Regions from separate parts of the Geodermatophilus sp. SYSU D00779 genome, predicted to be linked through region 2. Evidence: riboswitches for the same ligand, from Rfam matches in the RefSeq annotation. Region 2 holds a riboswitch; the other holds the start of a gene.
What was found. Region 2 has a riboswitch for thiamine pyrophosphate ahead of ACI79G_RS11715 (purine-cytosine permease family protein). Riboswitches for the same ligand answer to the same signal wherever they lie in the genome.
Positions count from the first base shown of each region.

Region 1 (10,062 bases), on a different contig from region 2:
CGGACGGCGCAGCGCCGTAGGGCGCCGGCTGCTGCCAGCCCTGGGGGGCCGACCCCGCCGCGCCGTTGGGGTCGTCGGCACCGGGCTGGTGCGGACCTTCGTGTGCCATCTGCTCGCTCCTGATCACTGGGTCGGTCGACCACATGGTGGCGGCCGGCGAGAGATCCGGAGGCGCGGCTCGCGGGCCGGCCACCCCGACGGGGGAGAGGGCGAGGAGGCTCACGCCGGGTCGGCTGCGCTCGTCCCCTCCCGGAGCGGCGGCAACCGCCTCGAACCAGGCCAGCGCAGGGTGAGTCGTCCACGATCGCGCGCGATGACCTCCGGGGCCGGGAGGTCGTCCAGCGAGCCGTCCTTGAGCCTGGTGGTGTCGATGTCGGCCTCGTCGCGCGCCGTGGTGCGGTGGTGGAGACGGAAACGCCGAGCTGAGCTGCGGTTTCTGTCGTATCTCGACCGCATGTTCGACCCGTCGATCCGGTGTGGGCTCCTGAGAGGAGGGCGAGGTGTCCGAACTGCGCTCCGCCCTCGACGGGCTGGCCGGGATCGACCTCACCGCGCTCTCCGACGACGCGCTGCTCGACCTGGTGGGGGAGCTGTCCACGGCCGCCAACCGGATGGCCGCCACGCTGACGTCCGCGGTGCGGGCGGCCGACCGCGAGACGGCCAAGGGTGTGGCCCGCTGGGTGGCCGGTGTCGACCCCGACGGGGCGCTGGACGACGCGGCCGACGGTGGCGCCATCCCGTTCCGGTCATCGGAACATGCGGCCGGTCAGGAGTCGACGCGCACGGTCTCCCGGCGCAGCGCCAGCCCGGCGAGCAGCAGGCCGCTGGCCAGGGCCGCGCCGACGCCCTCACCGGCGCGCACCCGCAGGTCCAGCAGCGGCTCCCGGCCCAGGTCCTGGAGGACGAGCTCGTGCCCGCGCTCGCGACTGCGCTGCCCCGCGACCAGGGCGGGCTGCACACCCGGCTCCAGCCGCACGGCCACGAGGGCGGCGACCGAGGTGGCGTAGCCGTCCAGCACCACGGCCGACCCGGCCTCCGCCGCACCCACGACCACCCCGGCCAGGACGGCGAGCTCCGGGCCGCCCAGCTCGGCGAGCGCCACCACCGGGTCCCGCGTCAGGGCCGGGGAGCTCCGCCGGGCCCGCCCCAGGGCCTCGCCGACCACCTGCCGCTTGCGCGCGAGGACCTCGGCGTCGGCACCCGACCCCAGCCCGACGGCGTCGGTCGGGTCGGCGTCCAGCAGGCCGCACGCGAGCGCCGCCGCCACGGTGGTGTTGCCGACCCCGACCTCACCCAGGGCCACCAGCCCCGCGGCCGCCGCTGTCCGGCCCAGCTCGCGGCCGGCGTCCAGCGACCGTCGGGTGTCCTCCGGCGTCATCGCCGGCCGGCCGACGAGGTCCCCACGCGGATCGACGGGACGGCGCACCGTCGCACCCGGGACGGGATCGCCGGAGACCCCGGCGTCCACGACGCACACCCCGAGGCCGGTGGTGCGGGCGGCCGTGGCCCCCAGCGAGGTCCCGCTGACCGCCGCACGGACGACGTCCCGGGTGACGCCGGGGGAGTAGGCCGACACCCCGTGGGCGGCGACCGGGTGGTCGGCGGCCACCAGCACCAGGGTGCCGCCCGAGGTGCCGGCGCCACCGAGCGCCACCACGCCGTCCACGGCGCGGTCCAGGACGCCGAGCGAGCCCGGCGGGGTGAGCAACCGGTCGGCCTGGTCCCGGGCCGCGACGACCGCCTGGCGACCCGGCGCCCGCAGGTGCGACGGAGGCGCGGCCGGGGCCCCGGCGTCCTCGACCGGCCACCGGTCGTGCAGGACGACGTCGGACAGGGGCAGCCGCCGGGACCAGCCGGCCCGCTCCAGGCCCGGGGCGGGTGGCCGCTCGTCGGGCCAGCCCAGGCACAGCCAGCCCAGGGTCACGACGCCGTCCGGCAGCCCGAGCAGCCCGGCGAGCTCCTCGGGCCGGAACAGGGTCACCCAGCCCAGTCCGAGGCCCTCGGCCCGGGCCGCCAGCCACAGGTTCTGGATGGCCGCCGCGCAGCTCCACAGGTCGGCGTCGGGGAAGGTGGCGCGGCCCAGCACCCCGGCCGCCGGGGTCCGCCGGTCGCAGCAGACCACCACGCCGAGGGGCGCCTCCCGGACGCCCTCGAGCTGCAGGTCGAGCAGCCGGCGAGCGGCGTCCGGCTCCAGCTGCGCGGCCTGGCGCAACCGTTCCCGGTCGGTCAGCACCGCCGCCCGGTCCCGGGTCCCGGCGTCCTGCACGACGAGGAACCGCCACGGCTGGCTGTGGCCGACCGACGGGGCGGCGTGCGCCGCGGACAGCACGCGCTCGAGGACGTCGGCGGGGACGGCGTCGGGCCGGAACCGTCGGACGTCGCGGCGGGCGCCGACCACCCGGTGCAGAGCCTCCCGGACCTGCTCGCCCATCGCCCAGCCGGTGGGGTCGGCGGCCCGCTGGGACGCCGAGGTCGTGTCGCCGACCAGCGGCACCGGCCGCGGCCACGTCTCCGCCACGGGCTCCCCTCCCCACGCGGTGCGCCCGGCTCCCGGGCGGGCCGACTGTAGTTCCGGTCGCCACCGGATCGGCGGGCACCGCCTCGTCGTACCGCGTGCCGGCTGCTCGACGGGCGCCCGGCGGTCCGGCCTCGACGGGTCCGGGAACGACGACGGGCGCCGCGGACACGCAGGTCCACGGCGCCCGTCGGACGCGCACCCCGGTCAGTAGCGGAAGCGCTGCACCAGCTCCTGCAGGTCGCCGGACATGCGGGCCAGCTCCTCGGCCGCCTGCCGGGTCTGCGCGACCCCGGCCGTGGTGACGGACGCGGCGTGCGCGACGCCGCTGATGCTGCCGGCGATCTCGCCGCTACCCGTGGCGGCCTCGCTGACGCTGCGGTTCATCTCCGCGGTGGTCGCCCCCTGCTCCTCCACCGCCGAGGCGATGGTCAGCTGGAAGTCGTTGATCTGGCTGATGATCCCCGCGATGCCGCTGATCGCCGTCGTCGCGCCGGCGGTGTCGGCCTGGATGGCCTCGACCCGGCGGGCGATGTCCTCGGTGGCCTTCGCCGTCTCCTGGGCCAGCTCCTTGACCTCGTTGGCCACCACCGCGAAGCCCTTGCCCGCCTCCCCGGCCCGGGCGGCCTCGATGGTGGCGTTGAGCGCCAGCAGGTTGGTCTGCTCGGCGATCGAGGTGATGGTCTTGACCACCTCGCCGATCTCCTGCGAGGAGACGCCGAGCTTGCTCACCGTCCGCGTCGTCTCCTCGGCGGCCTGGACGGCGGTGCCGGCGACGCGGGCGGCCTCCGAGGCGTTCTGGGCGATCTCGTCGATGGAGGCGCCCATCTCCTCGGACCCGGAGGCGACGGTCTGCACGTTGCGGGAGATCTGCTCGGCGGCGGCGGCCACGGTGCCGGCCTGGCTCGCGGCGTCCTCCGCACTGCCGGCGATGGACTCCGACGACGCGCTGAGCTCCTCGGCCGCGGCGGCGAGGGCGGACGCCGACTCGGCGGTCGAGGAGACGGTGCCGCGCAGGCTCTCGGCCGCCTGGTTGAGCGCCTCGGCCATCTGGCCGACCTCGTCACCGGAGGAAACCTCCACCCGGGTGGTCAGGTCACCGGCGGCCATCGCCACGAGGCCGTTGCGCACGGCCACCACCGGCCGGGTGACCAGTCGCGCCACCAGCAGCGCCAGCACGACGGCGGCGGCCAGCCCGACCGCGAGCAGGACGAGCACGAGGGTGCGGGCCGACTCGTAGGTGTCCGTCGCCGCCTGGACCGAGGACTCGGCGGCCGCGGCCTCGCTGGCGAGCAGCTCGTCCAGTGCGGCGTTGAGCTGCGCGGCCACCGGGGCGATCGTGTTGCTGCGCATCGACAGGAAGTCCGCGAACCGGCCCTGGTGCACCGCCAGGCGGTAGGCGTCGCTGCTGACCAGCGACTCGTACTGCTCCCAGGCGTCGGAGAGGGCCGCCACCTGCTGCTCCTGGGCGGGGGTCAGCCCGCTGGCGGCGTAGGCCTCGATCGCGGCGTCCATGGCCTCGATGTCGGCCAGGTACAGCTCGTGGGCCTTGGCCGCGGCGGCGGCGTCGGGCAGGAGCTCGTCGGCGAGGGCGTCGATGCGGGTCTGCAGGAAGGCCCGGCGCACCTCGGCGATCTGGTTGGAGGGCACGAGGGCGTCGGTGTTGATGTCCTGGCTGCGCTGCTGGAGGGCACCCAGCTGCAGGACGCCGACGATGCCGACGGTCAGGGCGACCACGCAGGCCGCGGCGACCGCCGTGAGGACCTTGACGCGCAGGGGCAGCGCGAGCAGACGGGACGGGACGGAGAGCCGCACGGAGCACCTCGGGGACGTTGAGACGGGGCAACCGAGGGTTTCGGCCCGGTCCGTCCGATCTCCAGCGGAACCGTCGACGGGGGACCGAGGGTCCCCCGTCGTCAGTGCTCGACGCGCTCGAGGAACCGCTTCACCGTCTCGAGGAAGACCTCTGGCTGCTCGGAGTGCACCCAGTGGCCCGCGTTCTTGACCCGCACCAGCCGGGTGTTCGGGAAGAGCTCCTCCATGCGTGCCCGGTCCCCGGGCAGCACGTAGTGGCTGGTGGCGCCGGCGATCCACAGCACCGGGCCGTCGTAGCGGGCGCCCGGCGGCGGCTCGGGGAAGCCGCGCAGCTCGCCCAGGTCGCGACCGAGCAGCTCGAGGTTGAGCCGCCAACGCCACCCACCGTCTGCGCCCGCCCCCTCGCGCACCAGGCTCTGCAGCAGGAACGAGCGCACCATCCGGCTCGGGACGGCGGCCCGCAGGGCGGCGTCGGCGTCCTCGCGGGTCCTCAGCCGGTCGAGGTCGAGCGCGCCCATCGCCTCGATGTAGGCGGCGAAGGGCGAGGCCTCCTCGTCGGGGTCGTCGGTGCGGCCGCCGGAGACCGGGTACTCGACCGGGGCGATGTCGACGACGACCAGCGCGCGCAGCAGCTCCGGGTGCCGCAGCGCCAGCTGCATCGACACCTTCCCGCCCATCGAGTGCCCGACGAGCGTGACCGGCTCGCCGAACGAGCGGAGCTCCGCGGCGACCAGCTCGGCCATGTCGACGTAGTCGACCCGGTCGGTCCATGGCGAGTGCCCGTGGTTGGGCAGGTCGAGGAGGGTCACCCGGTGGTCCGCGGCGAGGCCCTTGGCGATCGTCGTCCAGTTCTTGCCCTGGCCGAACAGGCCGTGCACGAACACCACCCGCGGCCCGGCGGAGCCCAGCGTCCGGGCGTGCAGCCGTTCGTCCTCGGAGTTCGCCGTCACGTCGGCGATTCCACCAGATCCCGTCGCGCCGCCGACCTACCGTCGTCGACCGACGCAGAGGAGGACACCCGTGCCCGGACGGCGCCGCCGCACAGCCCGGTCGACGAGCCAGAGCCGCTCGACCGGCACGACCCGCACCACGACGACGACCCGTCCGAAGGCGCCGGCCCGCCGCACCCCGAAGCCCGCACCGGAGCGGCCGGTCGCCGGGCCCGGAGAGCGGGTGTGGGTGCTCGCCGTCCCGTTCCGCGCGCCGGCGCCGGGCGCCCAGTGGCGGCCGGACCTGCAGGCGCACGTCTGGGTGGGCCGGGAGCTGCCGCCGGAGCTGGCCGCCTACGACCCGCCCCCGTACACCTTCGAGCGCTTCCTCGAGGACGAGCTCAACGACACCCCGCGGCCGGTGCCGCCGGGCCGTCCCCTCGTCCCGCGCGAGGAGCAGGCCACGGGGGCTGAGGCCGTCGTCGCCTCCGCGGCGGCCGGGCACCGGGTCTTCCTGCTCGGTGACGACCCGGGCGTGGGCAAGACCGGGACCGCCGTCCTGGCCGCCCGGGAGGTCTGCGAGCTGCGCGGTGGGGACCGCGTGCTGGTCGTGGCCGACCGTCCGGCGGCGATCACCATCCCGCACTGGACCCGCTCGATCGCCGGCTTCGGCGACGGGGGGCTGCGCTGGTGCGTCACCACCTGGGACCGGCTGGCCAAGGTGAGCGAGCTGCGCTTCGACGTCGTCATCGCCGACGAGGCGCACATGGTCCGGCACACGACGACCCAGCGGTGGAAGCACTGGAAGGCCGTCTCCGGCGCCGGGCGGGTGAGGGACGTGCCCTTCGTCGTCGCCGCCACCGCCACCCCGGCGCACACGCCGTTGGAGCTGCCCTACCTGGCCCCGCAGTTCGCCCAGCGCCACGGCGACCCGCTGCGCGCCTGGGCCGACCTCCCGGCGAAGCTCGCCGAGCACGGGTTCCACGTGGAACGTGGGCGCTACGGGTGGGCGTGGACCGAGGACGCCGACTCCCGCCGCGCCGACCTCGCCCGGCTGCAGGGCTGGCTGGCCGACGGCGAGCCGCCCGCGACGCTGCACCGGCCGGCGCCCTGGGGCCCGGTGTCGGTCACCGGGACGCCGGTCGCGCTGACGCCGGCCGAGAGGTGCGCCTACGAGTCCGAGTGGCAGGAGTTCCGCGCCGAGATGCAGCTGGCCCGGAGGGCCCGCCAGACCGCCCGCGGGCGCGCCGCGCTGCTGCGCTTCCGGCAGAAGGCCGGGCTGATCCGCGCCCAGGCCACCGTCGACTGGGTGCGCGCGCAGGTCGAGGCCGAGCGGCAGGTCGCGGTGTCGGTGGAGTTCGTCGAGACGGCGGCCGACCCGATCCGCGAGGCGCTGCTCGACTCGGGCGTCGGTGTGGCCGCCATCTACGGCCGCGACCGCTTCGACGTCGAGGCCGAGCGGCTGCGCTTCCAGACCGGCGCGGCGCCGGTGTGCGTGTTCACCGTGACCGCCTCGATCAGCCTGCACGCCGGCGAGCTGCTGCCCGGCGGGGCCACGGCCTCCACGACACCGCGGGTCGGGTTGTTCCACCAGCCGCGCTTCTCCGGCATCCAGGCCCGCCAGGTCACCGGCCGCACGCACCGCGACGGTCAGGTGTCCCCGTGGCGGGTGGCCTTCGCCGAGGACACGGTCGAGGAGCAGGTGGCCCGGGTGATGGTGGAGCGGCTGGCGGTCAGCGGCTCCACCGCCGGGGCCGACACCTCGGCCCTGCAGGAGATCGCCGAGCTCCTGGACGCCGACTGGCTGCCGCCGGTCGCGCTCACCGACGCCTGAGGCCACCTCCGCCTCGCGTTGAGGAGCCGGTGGCCGCGCTGCGACCTCAGCCCAGCGCCGCGGCGATGCTGGCCACCCCGGCCAGCGCCGACAGGGCCAACCCGGCCGCCCGGAACCGGCGGACGTCGAGCAGGTGGAACAGCCGGCGGCCCGCCACGTGGCCGACGACCGCCGCGACCAGCAGCACCAGCACCACCTCCGGCCGGAAGGCCTGCGCGACCCGCCCCGACGCGGCGAGCACCGCGGCGCCGAGCAGGTTGAGGGCGAGGAACAGCGCCGCGAGGGTGTCGCGCATCTCCGCCGGGGGCACGTGCCGCCGCTCGAGCCAGAGCACCAGCGGCGGCCCGTTGGTGCTGGTCGTGGTGGTGAGGACGCCGGCGAGGAGCCCCACGCCGAGCGTGGCCCACCGGGACGGCGTCCCCTGGCCGGGGACCGGGCGCCGCAGGACCTGCAGCGCCACGGCCGCGAGCACACCCACGCCCACCGCCAGCTGCAGCGCCGGCTTGCTGACCACGGCGAGCACCAGCACGCCGGCCAGGACCCCGGGGACGGCGGCGAGGACCACCACGCGGACGTCGGCCCACCGGATGGCCGGCCGCGACCCGCGGCGCACCAGCAGCAGGAGCAGGGTCGTGGTCGTGGCCAGCACGATCAGCGTGGTCACCGCCTCGGTGGGGGCGAGCACGGCCACGAGAGCGGGTCCGGCGATGAGCGCCAGCCCGAACCCGGCGGCGGCCTGCACGGTCGCGCCCACCAGCACGGCGAGGCAGGCGAGCAGCACGCCGGCCATCCTGTCGCACGCCCCGGCTGCTGCTCCGCGCGGCGGGAGCACCACGGCGGGGCGGTGTTACGTTCGGAGGCGCACGTGGCACGGGGTGTCCCCGACCGGGGACTGAGAGCACACCCGTCGAACCTGCTCCAGTTCGCACTGGCGAAGGGATGTCACCGGCATGCCGGCCGTCGACCTGCGCGCCGCCCGCGCGGCGGTGCGCGCACGCACCCCTCTGGTGCACTGCCTGACCAACACCGTCGTCCAGACGATCACCGCCAACGCCCTGCTGGCCGCGGGCGCCGCGCCGGCGATGGTGGACGCCCCGGAGGAGGCCGGCGACTTCGCCGCCGTCGCCTCCGCGGTGCTGGTCAACGTGGGCACCGTGCACGCCCGCACCGCCGAGGCGATGCGGCTGGCCGCGCGCTCGGCCGGTGCCGCCGGGACGCCGTGGGTCCTGGACCCCGTCGCCGTCGGCGGCCTGGTCTACCGCACCGAGCTGGCCACCGAGCTGGTCGGACTGCGGCCCACCGTCGTCCGCGGCAACGCCTCGGAGGTCATGGCGCTGGCCGGCGCGGGTGGTGGCGGCCGCGGCGTGGACAGCACCGACTCGACCGAGGACGCCGCCAAGGCGGCCACCGCGCTGGCCGCCTTGACCGGCGGGGTCGTCGCGGTCAGCGGCGAGGTCGACCTGGTCACCGACGGACACCGCACCGTCCGCGTCGGCGGGGGATCGGCGCTGCTGACCCGCACCACCGGCGCCGGCTGCGCGCTGGGCGCCCTCGTCGCCGCCTACGTCGCGGCCACCGGCGACGCGCTGACCGGCACCGTGGCCGCGCACGCGCACGTCGCCGTCGCCGCGGAGCGGGCCGCGCAGGTCGCGCGCGGCCCGGGCACCTTCGCGCCCGCCTGGCTCGACGCGCTGGACGCCGTCGACGGCGAGGCCCTGGCCGCGGCGGACGTCCGATGACACGCCGCGTCGACCCGACCCTCTACCTGGTCACCGACACCGCGCTGTCCGCCCCGCGGCCGGTCGCCGACGTCGTGCGCGCGGCGGTCGCCGGCGGCGTCACCACCGTCCAGGTGCGGGACAAGACCGCCTCCCGCCGCGAGCTGCTCCAGCTCACCCGCGCGGTGCAGGCGGCGCTGGCCGACCGGCCGGACGTCGCGCTCTGGGTCAACGACGCCGTCGACGTCGCGCTGCTCGCCGGCGTGGACGGCGTGCACGTCGGCCAGGACGACCTGCCCCCCGCCGAGGTGCGCACCCTGCTCGGGCCCGACCGGCTGCTCGGGTTCAGCGTCTCCTCCGTCGCCGAGCTGGACGTCGCCCGCGCACTGCCGGCGGGGACGGTGGACCTGGTCGGGATCGGACCGGTGTGGACGACGCCCACCAAGCCCGACGCCGGCAGCGCCCTGGGCCCGGACGGCGTCCGGGGGCTGGCCGAGGCGGCCCGCGCCGCCGGGTTCGGCACCGTCGCGATCGGCGGGATCGACGCCGACCGGGCCGCCGAGGTGGCCGCGACCGGGGTGGACGGCGTCTGCGTCGTCTCCGCGATCTGCGCGGCGGCCGACCCGGACGCCGCCGCCCGCGCGCTCCGCTCGGCCATCGACCGGGGGCGGCTCGCGCAGGTGGTCCGGTGAGTGACACTGCGGTCGCGCTGACCGTGGCCGGCAGCGACCCCAGCGGCGGCGCCGGCATCCAGGCCGACCTCAAGACCTTCAGCGCGCTGGGCGTCTACGGGACGGCGGTGCTCACCGCGCTGACCGCCCAGAACACCCGCGGCGTCACCGGCGTGCACGGCGTCCCGCCGGAGTTCGTCGCCGAACAGCTGGCGACCCTGTTCGCCGACGTCGAGGTGCACGCCACCAAGCTCGGCATGCTCGGCACCGCCGGTGTCGTGCGCGCCGTCGCCGCGGGGCTGGCCGGCCACCCGGGCGGCCCGGTCGTGTGCGACCCGGTGATGGTCGCGACCAGCGGCGACCGGCTCATCGACGACGCCGCGATCGACGCCGTCCGCACCGACCTGCTGCCCCTGGCCGACCTGGTCACGCCGAACGTGCCGGAGGCCGCCGTCCTGCTCGACGTGCCCCCGGCCACCGACGTCGACCAGCTGCCCGGCCAGGCCACCGCCCTGCTCGCGCTCGGCCCCCGTGCGGTGCTGCTCAAGGGCGGCCACCTGGGTGGGGACGACAGCGTCGA
Region 1 is NZ_JBJGZQ010000008.1:6,948-17,009, reverse strand. It holds gene ACI79G_RS08065 (DUF4190 domain-containing protein) at 1-109, opposite strand, end outside; gene bluB (5,6-dimethylbenzimidazole synthase) at 767-2,518, opposite strand; gene ACI79G_RS08055 (methyl-accepting chemotaxis protein) at 2,723-4,330, opposite strand; gene ACI79G_RS08050 (alpha/beta fold hydrolase) at 4,432-5,280, opposite strand; gene ACI79G_RS08045 (helicase) at 5,351-7,093, shown strand; gene ACI79G_RS08040 (TSUP family transporter) at 7,140-7,874, opposite strand; TPP riboswitch at 7,955-8,050, shown strand; gene thiM (hydroxyethylthiazole kinase) at 8,044-8,832, shown strand; gene thiE (thiamine phosphate synthase) at 8,829-9,503, shown strand; gene thiD (bifunctional hydroxymethylpyrimidine kinase/phosphomethylpyrimidine kinase) at 9,500-10,062, shown strand, end outside.
Region 1: linked by a shared signal. The riboswitch ahead of thiM (hydroxyethylthiazole kinase) and the one ahead of ACI79G_RS11715 (purine-cytosine permease family protein) in region 2 are both predicted to bind thiamine pyrophosphate.

Region 2 (10,062 bases):
GGGCGCCCTCGGTGAGCTCCGGTGTGATGAGCGCGGCCGGGAGCAGCCAGGAGACCTCGAACTCCAGCCCGTCGGGGTCCTGCGCGTAGAGGGCCTTGGTGGTGACGTGGTCCGAGGCCCCGACCAGCGCGCCGGCCTGCAGCAGCGCGTCGCGGACGCGGGCCAGCTCGGCGAGCGTGTCGACCTCCCAGGCCAGGTGGTACAGGCCGACGGTGCGCCGGCCGGCCTCGGAGGCGCCGGCCGCGGCGCCCACCTGGAACAGGCCCAGGTCGTGGTCGTTGGTCGACCCCTCGGCCTGCAGGAACACCGCGGCACCGGGGATCTCGGTCGTCACCCGGAAGCCGAGGACGTCGCGGTAGAAGGCGAGGCTGCGCTGCACGTCCCGGACGTAGAGGACGGCGTGGTTGAGGCGCTGGACGGGCACGGCGGGCTCCTGACGGATCGGGGCGACGTCCTCCAGTGTGCGCGCCGTTGCTTGAGACTTCAAGCATCCATGGCGGCCGATCGGGTAGGGGCTGCCCATGGACCACTCACGCGCCCCCGTCCTCGAGGCACTGCAGGAGTTCCGTCGCCGCGGCGACCTCGTCTACGGCCCGCCCGGCCACAAGCAGGGCCGCGGCGCCGACCCCCGGGTGGTCGAGGTCGTCGGCGAGGGCGTCTTCGCCTCCGACGTCCTCTCGCTCAACGGCCTCGACGACCGGCGGGAGTCGCAGGGGGTCACCACGCAGGCCGAGGACCTCATGGCCGACGCCGTCGACGCCGACAGGGCCTTCCTCTCGACCTGCGGCAGCTCCCTGTCGGTGAAGAGCGCGATGATCTCGGTCGCCGGGCCCGGCGAGAAGTTGCTGGTCAGCCGCAACGCGCACAAGTCGGTGGTCGCCGGGCTGATCATCAGCGGCATCCAGCCGGTGTGGGTGCACCCGCACTTCGACCCGGACCTGCAGCTGGCCCACCCGCCGGAGCCGGAGGACGTGCGCCGGGCGCTGGCGGAGCACCCCGACGCCAAGGGCGTGCTCCTCATCACGCCGACCGACTGGGGCACCTGCGCGGACATCGCCGGGGTCGCCGAGACGTGCCACGCCGCCGACGTGCCGCTGATCGTCGACGAGGCGTGGGGCGCGCACCTGCCCTTCCACCCCGACCTGCCGGCCTGGGGCATGGACGCCGGCGCCGACCTGGTCGTGACCAGCGTGCACAAGATGGGCGGGGCGATCGAGCAGAGCTCGGTCTTCCACCTCAAGGGCGACCGGGTCGACCCGAACGTGCTCAAGGCCCGGGAGGACCTCCTGGGGACGACGAGCTCCTCGTCGCTGGTCTACCTGACGCTGGACGGCTGGCGGCGCCAGATGGTCGAGCACGGCGAGGACCTGCTCGGCCGCGCCCTGGAGCGGGCCGCGCGCATCCGGGCGGCCATCGACGGGATGGACGGGTTGTCGCTGATGGGCCGTGAGGTGGTGCGCCCCGGTGGCGCCTTCGACCTCGATCCACTGGTGTTCACCATCGACGTCCGGCCGCTCGGGATCACCGGCTACCAGGCCGGCGACTGGCTGCGCGCCGAGCGGCACGTCGACGTCGGGTCGGCCGACGCCTGCCGGATCAGCGCGCGGATCACCCACGCCGACGACGACGAGACCGAGAAGGTCCTGCTCGACGCGCTGCAGGGTCTGGTGGACGGCGCCGGGTCGATGGAGCGCCCGCCCCGGGTGGACCTGCCCGAGCCCCGGTCGCTGGAGCTGGAGCAGGTGATGCTGCCCCGCGACGCGTTCTTCGGCCGGGTCGAGCAGGTGCCGGCGGCCGAGGCGGCCGGCCGGATCGCCGCGGAGATGGTGAGCCCCTACCCGCCGGGGGTGCCGGTGCTCGCGCCCGGGGAGCGGATCAGCCAGGAGGCCGTCGACTACCTGACCACCGGGGTGCGGGCGGGGATGCTGGTCCCGGACGCCGCCGACCCGTCGATGCAGACCCTGCGCGTGGTCGCCTGATGACAGCCGAGGGAGCATCGCAGCGAGCGCCAGCGGGCGAGGAGCGGACCGAGGCGCGGGACCAGGCCAGAGTCGTCGTGTGAGCCGGGAGGCGCAGCGGTGACCGAGGACGTCGACGTCGTCGTCCCGGCGCCGCTGCGCTTCCTGCTGCCGGGGCGGGACCGGCACCGGGGCGTCCGGCGGATGCGCTTCGATCCCGACGCCACGGTCGCCCACCTCGTCCAGGCCGCCGGCGTGCCCCTGACCGAGGTGGGCGCGGTGCGGGTGGACGACCGGCCCGTGCCGCTGTCGGCGCGCACCCGTCCCGGCGCCGTCCTCGAGGTCGAGCCGGTCCCCCGCCCGCAGCCGGTGCCGTCCGGCGGCTTCCTGCTCGACGTCGGGCTGGGCACGCTGGCCCGTCGGCTGCGGCTGCTCGGTCTGGACGCCGCCTGGTCCCACGACGCCGAGGACGCCGACCTCGCCGCGCGGGCCGTCGCCGAGGAGCGGGTGCTGCTCACCCAGGACCGCGGCCTGCTGATGCGGCGCGGGGTGCCCGGGGCGCTGGTGCGCGGGAGCCGGCCGGACGACCAGCTGGCCGACGTCCTCGACCGGTTCGCGCCGTCCCTGGCCCCGCTGACCCGGTGCACCGCCTGCGGCGCCCGGCTCGAGGCGGTGCCGAAGGCCGACGTGGCCGACCGGCTGCCACCGGGCACCCGCCGGACCTTCGACGACTTCTCCCGCTGCCCGGCGTGCGGCCGGGTCTACTGGCACGGCGCGCACGCCCGTCGCATCGACGAACTCGTGGCGGCCGCGCGGCGTAGGTGAGGCTCACTTCGGCCCCCGGGGGCCACGGGCTGGCCCCGGTGTGACACCGGCGGGGGGCAGGACAGGAGCGACCGCCCACCGACCTGCACCTGCGAGGCCGCCGTGTACCTGTCGAAGACCGAGGCCGCCGTCCTGCCCACCACGCTGGTCGGCACGCCGAGACGACCTCCCCAGGCCACCGGCCGGCGCCGCATCTGGCCGCTGCTCGGGCCGGCGTTCGTGGCCGCGGTCGCCTACGTGGACCCGGGCAACTTCGCGACCAACTTCTCCGGCGGCGCGGCCTTCGGCTACACGCTGCTGTGGGTGATCGTCGCGGCCAACCTCATGGCGATGCTCATCCAGTCACTGACCGCGAAGCTCGGCCTGGCCACCGGCCGTGACCTGGCCACCAACTGCCGCGAACGGCTGCCCAAGCCGGTCACCCGGGGGCTGTGGCTGCAGGCCGAGGCGGTCGCGATCGCCACCGACCTGGCCGAGATCGTCGGCGGCGCGGTCGCGCTCAACCTGCTGTTCGGCGTCCCGCTGCCCGTCGGCGGGCTGATCACCGCCGTCGTCGCCTTCGTGCTGCTGGCCGCGCAGTCGCGCGGGCACCGGCCGTTCGAGCGGGTGATCACCGGCCTGCTGCTGGTCATCGGGCTGGGCTTCGGCTACACGCTGGTCGGCTCGGGCGTCGACGTGGGCGGGCTGGCCGGCGGCCTGGTGCCCTCGTTCGCCGGTCCGGACAGCCTGGTGCTCGCCGCCGGCATCCTCGGCGCGACGGTGATGCCGCACGTCATCTACGTGCACTCCGCGCTCACCCCGGGCCGCTACGGCGACGTCGTCACCGCCGGGCGCACGGCCGAGGGACGGCGCCGCCTGCTGCGGGCCCAGCGGCTCGACGTGCTGCTGGCCATGGGCCTGGCCGGGCTGGTCAACGCGGCGATGCTGGTCATCGCGGCGCAGCTGTTCACCGGCGGGGGCGACGCCGGCTCGCTGGAGGGCGTGCACGCCGGGCTCGGCGACCAGCTCGGCGCCGGGGCGTCGCTGGCCTTCGCGCTCGCGCTGCTGGCCTCGGGCTTCGCCTCCTCGTCGGTCGGCACGCACGCCGGCCAGGTGGTCATGGCCGGTTTCCTGCGCCGGCACATCCCGGTGCTCGCCCGGCGGCTGATCACCCTCGCCCCGGCGCTGCTGGTGCTGCTGCTCGGCGGCGACCCGACGACCGCGCTGGTCTGGTCCCAGGTGGTGCTCTCTTTCGGCATCCCGTTCGCGCTGGTTCCGCTGCTGTGGCTGACCAGCCGCCGCGACCTGATGGGCGGCTGGGTGAACCGGCGGGTCACGACCGTCGCCGGTGCGGTGGTCGCGGCCCTCATCATCGGGCTCAACGGCCACCTGCTGCTGGGCTTCGTCCTCGGCTGAGGGAGGACCCGGCGTCCGTCCCGCCGTCAGGCGGGCTCCGGGACGCCGCCCGGATCGCCGCCGGGGTCGTCGGGTGTCGGCTCGATCGGCGGGGGCGGGAGGGGCTCCGGCGCGTCGGGGAGCAGCTCCCCCGGGTCGTCGGGCACCGGCTCGGTCGGATCGATGCTCGGGTCCGGCTCGGGGATCGGCGCGACCATGCCGGCAGTCAACCAGCGTCCCGTGAGAGCTGCTGGTTCCACGTGGAACCCGGCGGTCAGGCTCCGCGCCAGGCGGCGTCGAAGAAGCCGACCTCCAGGCGCATCGCCCGCCGGTAGGCCGTCCGCACCGCGGGGACGTCGGAGGCGTGCCGGTCGAGCAGCCGCTCCAGGCCGGCGGCGAGCTCCTCGAAGCCCGGGTCGGCGTAGGTGGTGACCCACTCGGCGTAGTCCCCGGCGCGCTCCGCCGACAGCGACCGGCCCAGGTGCGCGTAGAGCCGCATGCACGGGGTCATCGCGGCGCAGGTGGCGCCGACCCCGCCGAGGGACGCCGTGGCCAGCAGGAAGTCGGTGTAGGCGGTGGTCGCCGGCAGCGGCTCGACGCCGGCCAGGTCGATGCCCCAGCGGGCGGCGTAGCCGGCGTGCAGCCGCAGCTCCTCGCGGACGCCGACGAGCAGGTCGGCGAAGGCGTCGAGGGTGGCCCGGTCGGGGCTGTGCGCGACACCGAGGGCGTAGGCCCGGGCGAAGGACTCGAGGAAGAAGGCGTCCTGCGCGACGTAGCCGGCGAAGCGCTCCCGGGGCAGCGTGCCGTCGCCGATGCCCGCGACGAACGGGTGCGCCAGCGCCGCCGCGGCCAGGTCGGCGTTGGCCGCCCAGAGGTCGGCGGAGAGCGTCACGCCGCCTCCACCGCCATCGCCCAGAAGGCGGTCTCGGCCGCGACCACCTCGGTGAACACCGCGTCGGCATCGGGGGCGGGGACGCCGTCCGCCGCCGCCTCCAGGCCGGCGACGTAGTCGGCGAACCCGGGCTGCGTCCAGTGCTCGACGAAGGCGCGGTACCCCGGAGCCCCGGGCGACGCTCCCGACCACGCGTCGAGGTAGGTGCGCTCGATCGTCCACAGCGCGGTCAGCGCCGTCCCGGCGTCGGCGGCGTCGAGCCGCTCGAGCAGCTCCGCGTAGGCGGCCGTGGCCGGCAGCGCGGGCGCGCCGAGGTCCAGCCCGCGGACGGCGGCCTGCTCCTCGAACCAGCCCAGCTCGTCGACCAGCGCGACCAGCCCACCGGCGAGGACGGCCTGCGCCGGCCGGGGCGCCCGTGCCAGCAGGCGGGCCTGGAAGCGCAGCAGGTCGGCGACGAAGCGCGCGTCCTGGACGAGCCAGGTGTCGAAGGCGGCGACCGGGATCGTCCCGTCGCGCACGGCGTCGAGGAACGGGTGGCGGGTCGCCCCCCGCCAGGCGTCGGGGTGGCGGGGGAGGAGGTCGGCGACCGGCACGGCGGCGACCGTACGCGTCGGGGCTACTGTGGGCACCGCCATGTGCGGGAGCTCGGGCGGACCGGGCTGAGAGGGCGACTCGACGCGTCGCCGACCGCTGGAACCTGACCGGGTAATGCCGGCGTAGGGAGCGACCATGAGCACGTCGGACGACGTCCGCACCAGCGCGCCCACCGCGGACGCGCCCCTCACCCTCGACCAGGCCCCCGCCACCACGCTGGGCCTGCGCGACTCCTTCGGCCTGTGGGCCAACCTCGGCGTCAGCCTGCTGCTGCCGGTCGCCGCGGTGTTCGTCGTCCTCCCGGGCCGGCCGCTGTCGACGACGCTCGGCGCGATCGTCGTCGGCGCCGCGATCGGCGCGGTCCTCCTCGGGCTGGCCGCCGCGGCCGGCGCGCGGGAACGGGTGCCGACGATGGTGCTGCTGCGCGGGCTCCTCGGCCGCCGCGCCTCCGCGCTGCCCACCGCGCTCAACCTCGTGCAGTGCGTCGGCTGGGCGACCTTCGAGATCGTGATCATCGCCGAGGCCGCGTCGCGGGTGCTCGACGCGCCGCGCTGGCCGTTCGTGCTGGTCGCCGGCGCGCTGGCCACCGCGATGGCGCTGCGCCCGCTCGGCGTGGCCCGCGTGCTGGCCCGCTACGCCGTCTGGGCGGCGCTGGCCGCGGTCGTGTACCTCTTCGTCGAGGTGCTCGCCGAGCCGCTGCCGCCGCTGGCGAACGGCGCGGCGACGTCCTTCTGGACGGCGGCGGACATCGTCATCGCCCTGCCGATCTCCTGGTTCCCCCTGGTCGCCGACTACACCCGGCACGCGCGCAGCGGCCGGGCGGCGTTCACCGGGGCCTCGCTCGGCTACGGCCTGGCCACCGTCGTGATGTTCACCCTCGGCGTCCTGGCGCTGGCCGCCTACGGCAGCTCCGGGCTCGACGTCATCGACGCGCTGCTCGCCGTCCCGCTCGGCGCCGTGGCGGTGCTCGTGCTGGTCACCGTCGAGCTCGACGAGGCCTTCGCCAACGTCTACTCCACCGCGATCTCGACCCAGAACCTCGTCGCCCGCGCGGACCGCCGGCTGCTCGCGCTGGCCGTCGGCACCGTCGCGACGCTGCTGGCGCTGACCTTCGACATCGCCGCCTACGAGCCGTTCCTCTTCCTCATCGGCGCGGTGTTCGTCCCGCTGGTCGGCGTCTTCGCCGTCGCCTACTCCACCACCCCGCGCGGCGCCTGGGACACCTCCGACACCGCCCCCGCCCGGCCGCTGCTCCTGCTGCCGTGGCTCGCCGGCTTCGTCGCCTACCAGCTCACCCTCCCGACCCACCTCTCCGGCCCCGGCGCCGGCTGGACGGCGTGGTGGACCGCCCGCCAGGCCGACCTCGGCATCGACCCGGCCAACGGCTGGTCGGCGTCGCTGGTGGGCCTGGGTGTCGCGGTGCTGCTCACCGCGCCGATCTGCCTGCCGGGGTGGCTGCGGCGGCGGAGACTGCCGGCATGAGCGACGTCGCGGTCGCCGGCGGGGGTCTCATCGGGCTGGCCACGGCCTGGCAGGCGGCCCGACGGGGGCTCTCGGTCACCGTCGTCGACGACTCCCCCGGTACCGGCGCGTCGGCCGCCGCGGCCGGGATGCTCGCCCCGGTCACCGAGGCCGGCTACCGCGAGGAGGCGCTGCTGCGGCTGGGCCTGGCCTCGGTCGAGCGCTGGCCGGCCTTCGCCGCGGAGGTCGAGCGGGCCAGCGGCACCCCGGTCGGGCTGCGCACGGCCGGCACGCTCGTCGTCGGCTTCGACGAGGACGACGTCCGCGAGCTCGCCGCGCTGCACGCCTTCCAGCGGGAGCTGGGCCTGGACGCCGAGCGGCTCACCCCGCGGGAGGCCCGCCGTCGCGAGCCCTCGCTGACCCCGCGGGTGCGCGGTGGGCTGCTCGTCGCCGGCGACCACTCCGTCGACGGCCGGGCCCTGCACGCCGCGCTGCTGGTCGCCGCGCTGGACGCCGGGGTGCGCCTGGTGCGCGACCGGGTCACCGAGCTGCGCGTCGTCGGCGGCCGGGCGGCGGGCCTGGAGACGGCGGACGGCGGCACGGTGGCGGCCGGCAGCGTCGTCCTGGCGCTCGGCGCGCACAGCGGCCGCCTGCCCGGGGTCCCGCCGCTGCCGGTGCGCCCGGTGAAGGGCCAGATCCTGCGGCTGGCCGGCGCGGGCGACCTGCTCGAGGGCACGGTGCGCGCGCTGGTCCGCGGCCGGCCCGTCTACCTGGTGCCCTACGCGGGCGACCGGCTCATCGTCGGCGCGACGACCGAGGACCGCGGGTTCGACCCGACCGTCACCGCGGGCGGGGTGCACGACCTGCTGCACGACGCGATCGACGTCGTCCCCGGGATCAGCGAGCTGGAGCTGGTCGAGACGCTGGCCCGGTGGCGCCCCGGCACGCCGGACAACGCCCCGCTCCTGGGCCCCGGCCCGCTGCCGGGCCTGGTGCTGGCCACCGGGCACCACCGCAACGGCGTGCTGCTCACCCCGGTCACCGCCGAGGTGACCGCCGAGCTGCTGGCCACGGGCAGGCTGCCCGAGCTCGCCGCTCCCTTCACCGCCGACCGCTTCGGGAGGTAGCCGTCATGCAGGTCACCGTCAACGGCGAGGACACCGAGCTGGCCGCGGACGCCACCGTCGCCGACCTGGTCGCCGCGCGCAGCGGCGCGCACGACCGGGTCGCGGTGGCGCTGAACGGGGACGTCGTCCCCCGGAGCAGCTGGCCGGCGACGCGCATCTCCCCCGGCGACACCCTCGAGGTGCTCGCCCCGACCGCAGGAGGCTGACGATGCCCTCGCCCACCCGGACCCCGTCCCCCGCACCGCGCCAGGACCTGACCAGCGACGTGGCGCCGGCCCTCGCCTCCGAGGAGGCCACCGACCCGTTCGTGATCGCCGGCGAGACCTTCACCTCCCGGCTGCTGCTCGGCACCGGCGGCGTGCCCGACCTCGAGACCCTCGAGGCGGCGGTGCGGGCCTCGGGCACCCAGCTGGTCACGGTGGCGCTGCGCCGGGTGGAGGCGTCGTCGAGCGCGTCGATGCTCGAGGTGCTCGACCGCTGCGGCGTGCGGCTGCTGCCCAACACCGCCGGCTGCCGCACCGCCCGCGAGGCCGTGCTCACCGCGCGGCTGGCCCGCGAGGCGTTCGGCACGTCCTGGGTGAAGCTCGAGGTGATCGGCGACGAGCACACCCTCCTGCCCGACGCCGTCGAACTGCTCGACGCCGCCGAGCAGCTGGTCGCCGACGACTTCACCGTGCTCGCCTACACCACCGACGACCCCATCCTCGGTCGCCGGCTGGCCGACTCCGGGTGCGCCGCGGTCATGCCGCTGGGCTCGCCGATCGGCAGCGGGCTGGGAATCCGCAACCCGCACAACATCGCGCTGCTACGGGAGGGCGTCGACGTCCCGGTGGTGCTGGACGCCGGCATCGGCACCGCCTCGGACGCCGCGCTGGCGATGGAGCTCGGCTGCGACGCGGTGCTGCTGGCCTCCGCGGTGACCCGCGCGCGCGACCCCGAGCGGATGGCGCTGGCCATGCGGCAGGCGGTCGAGGGTGGCCGGCAGGCGTTGCTCGCCGGCCGGATCCCGCGCCGCTGGCACGCCGAGGCCTCCACCTCCTTCGAGGGCCTGCCGGAGCTGTGACGCTGCCCCGGCTGCTCGTCGTCACCGACCGGACGCAGGCCGCCGGGCCGCTGGCCGAGGTGGTCGCCGCGGCAGTCGCGCACGGGGCGCGGGCAGTGCTCCTGCGTGACAAGGACCTGCCCGCCCCCGAACGGAGGGCGCTGGCCGCGGACCTGCGGGCGGTGCTCGACGCGGTGGGCGGCCTGGTGGTGTGGGGTGGGGCGGCCGGCGCACCGGACGGCGTCCCGGTGCACCTGGCCGCCGCCGACCCGCTCCCCGCGGTGCGGCCGCCGCTGCTGGGCCGCTCCTGCCACTCGGCTGCCGAGCTCGCCCGGGCGGCCGCGGAGGGGTGCGACTGGGTGTTCCTCTCCCCGGTCTTCCCCACCGCCTCCAAACCCGGCTACGGGCCGGCGCTCGGCCTCGACGGGCTGGCCGCGCTGGTCCCGGGCGCGCCGCCGGTGCTCGCCCTGGGCGGGGTCGGCCCGGACGACGTCGCCGGCTGCCGAGCCGCCGGGGCGCACGGCGTCGCGGTCATGGGCCCGGTGATGCGCGACCCGTCCGTCGTCCGGCGGTACCTCACCGCCCTGGCCCCCTGACGCTCAACCCACCGCGGGCCGCTGCCCGGCCACCACGTCGTCCACGACCACCTCGGCCGGCGCCGGCGGCTCACCGGCGCCCTTCCGGCCGGGCAGCACGAGGTTGAGGACGACGGCGACGACGGCCGCGACCACGATGCCCGAGTCGAACAGCGCGCCCCACTCGCCGGTCACCCGGTCGACGGCGTCCGGC
Region 2 is NZ_JBJGZQ010000012.1:97,835-107,896, forward strand. It holds gene ACI79G_RS11680 (VOC family protein) at 1-424, opposite strand, end outside; gene ACI79G_RS11685 (aminotransferase class I/II-fold pyridoxal phosphate-dependent enzyme) at 522-1,979, shown strand; gene ACI79G_RS11690 (Mut7-C RNAse domain-containing protein) at 2,079-2,783, shown strand; gene ACI79G_RS11695 (Nramp family divalent metal transporter) at 2,886-4,178, shown strand; gene ACI79G_RS11700 (hypothetical protein) at 4,205-4,375, opposite strand; gene ACI79G_RS11705 (TenA family protein) at 4,432-5,049, opposite strand; gene ACI79G_RS11710 (thiaminase II/PqqC family protein) at 5,046-5,642, opposite strand; TPP riboswitch at 5,677-5,789, shown strand; gene ACI79G_RS11715 (purine-cytosine permease family protein) at 5,779-7,125, shown strand; gene thiO (glycine oxidase ThiO) at 7,122-8,231, shown strand; gene thiS (sulfur carrier protein ThiS) at 8,237-8,437, shown strand; gene ACI79G_RS11730 (thiazole synthase) at 8,440-9,294, shown strand; gene ACI79G_RS11735 (thiamine phosphate synthase) at 9,291-9,869, shown strand; gene ACI79G_RS11740 (uracil-xanthine permease family protein) at 9,873-10,062, opposite strand, start outside.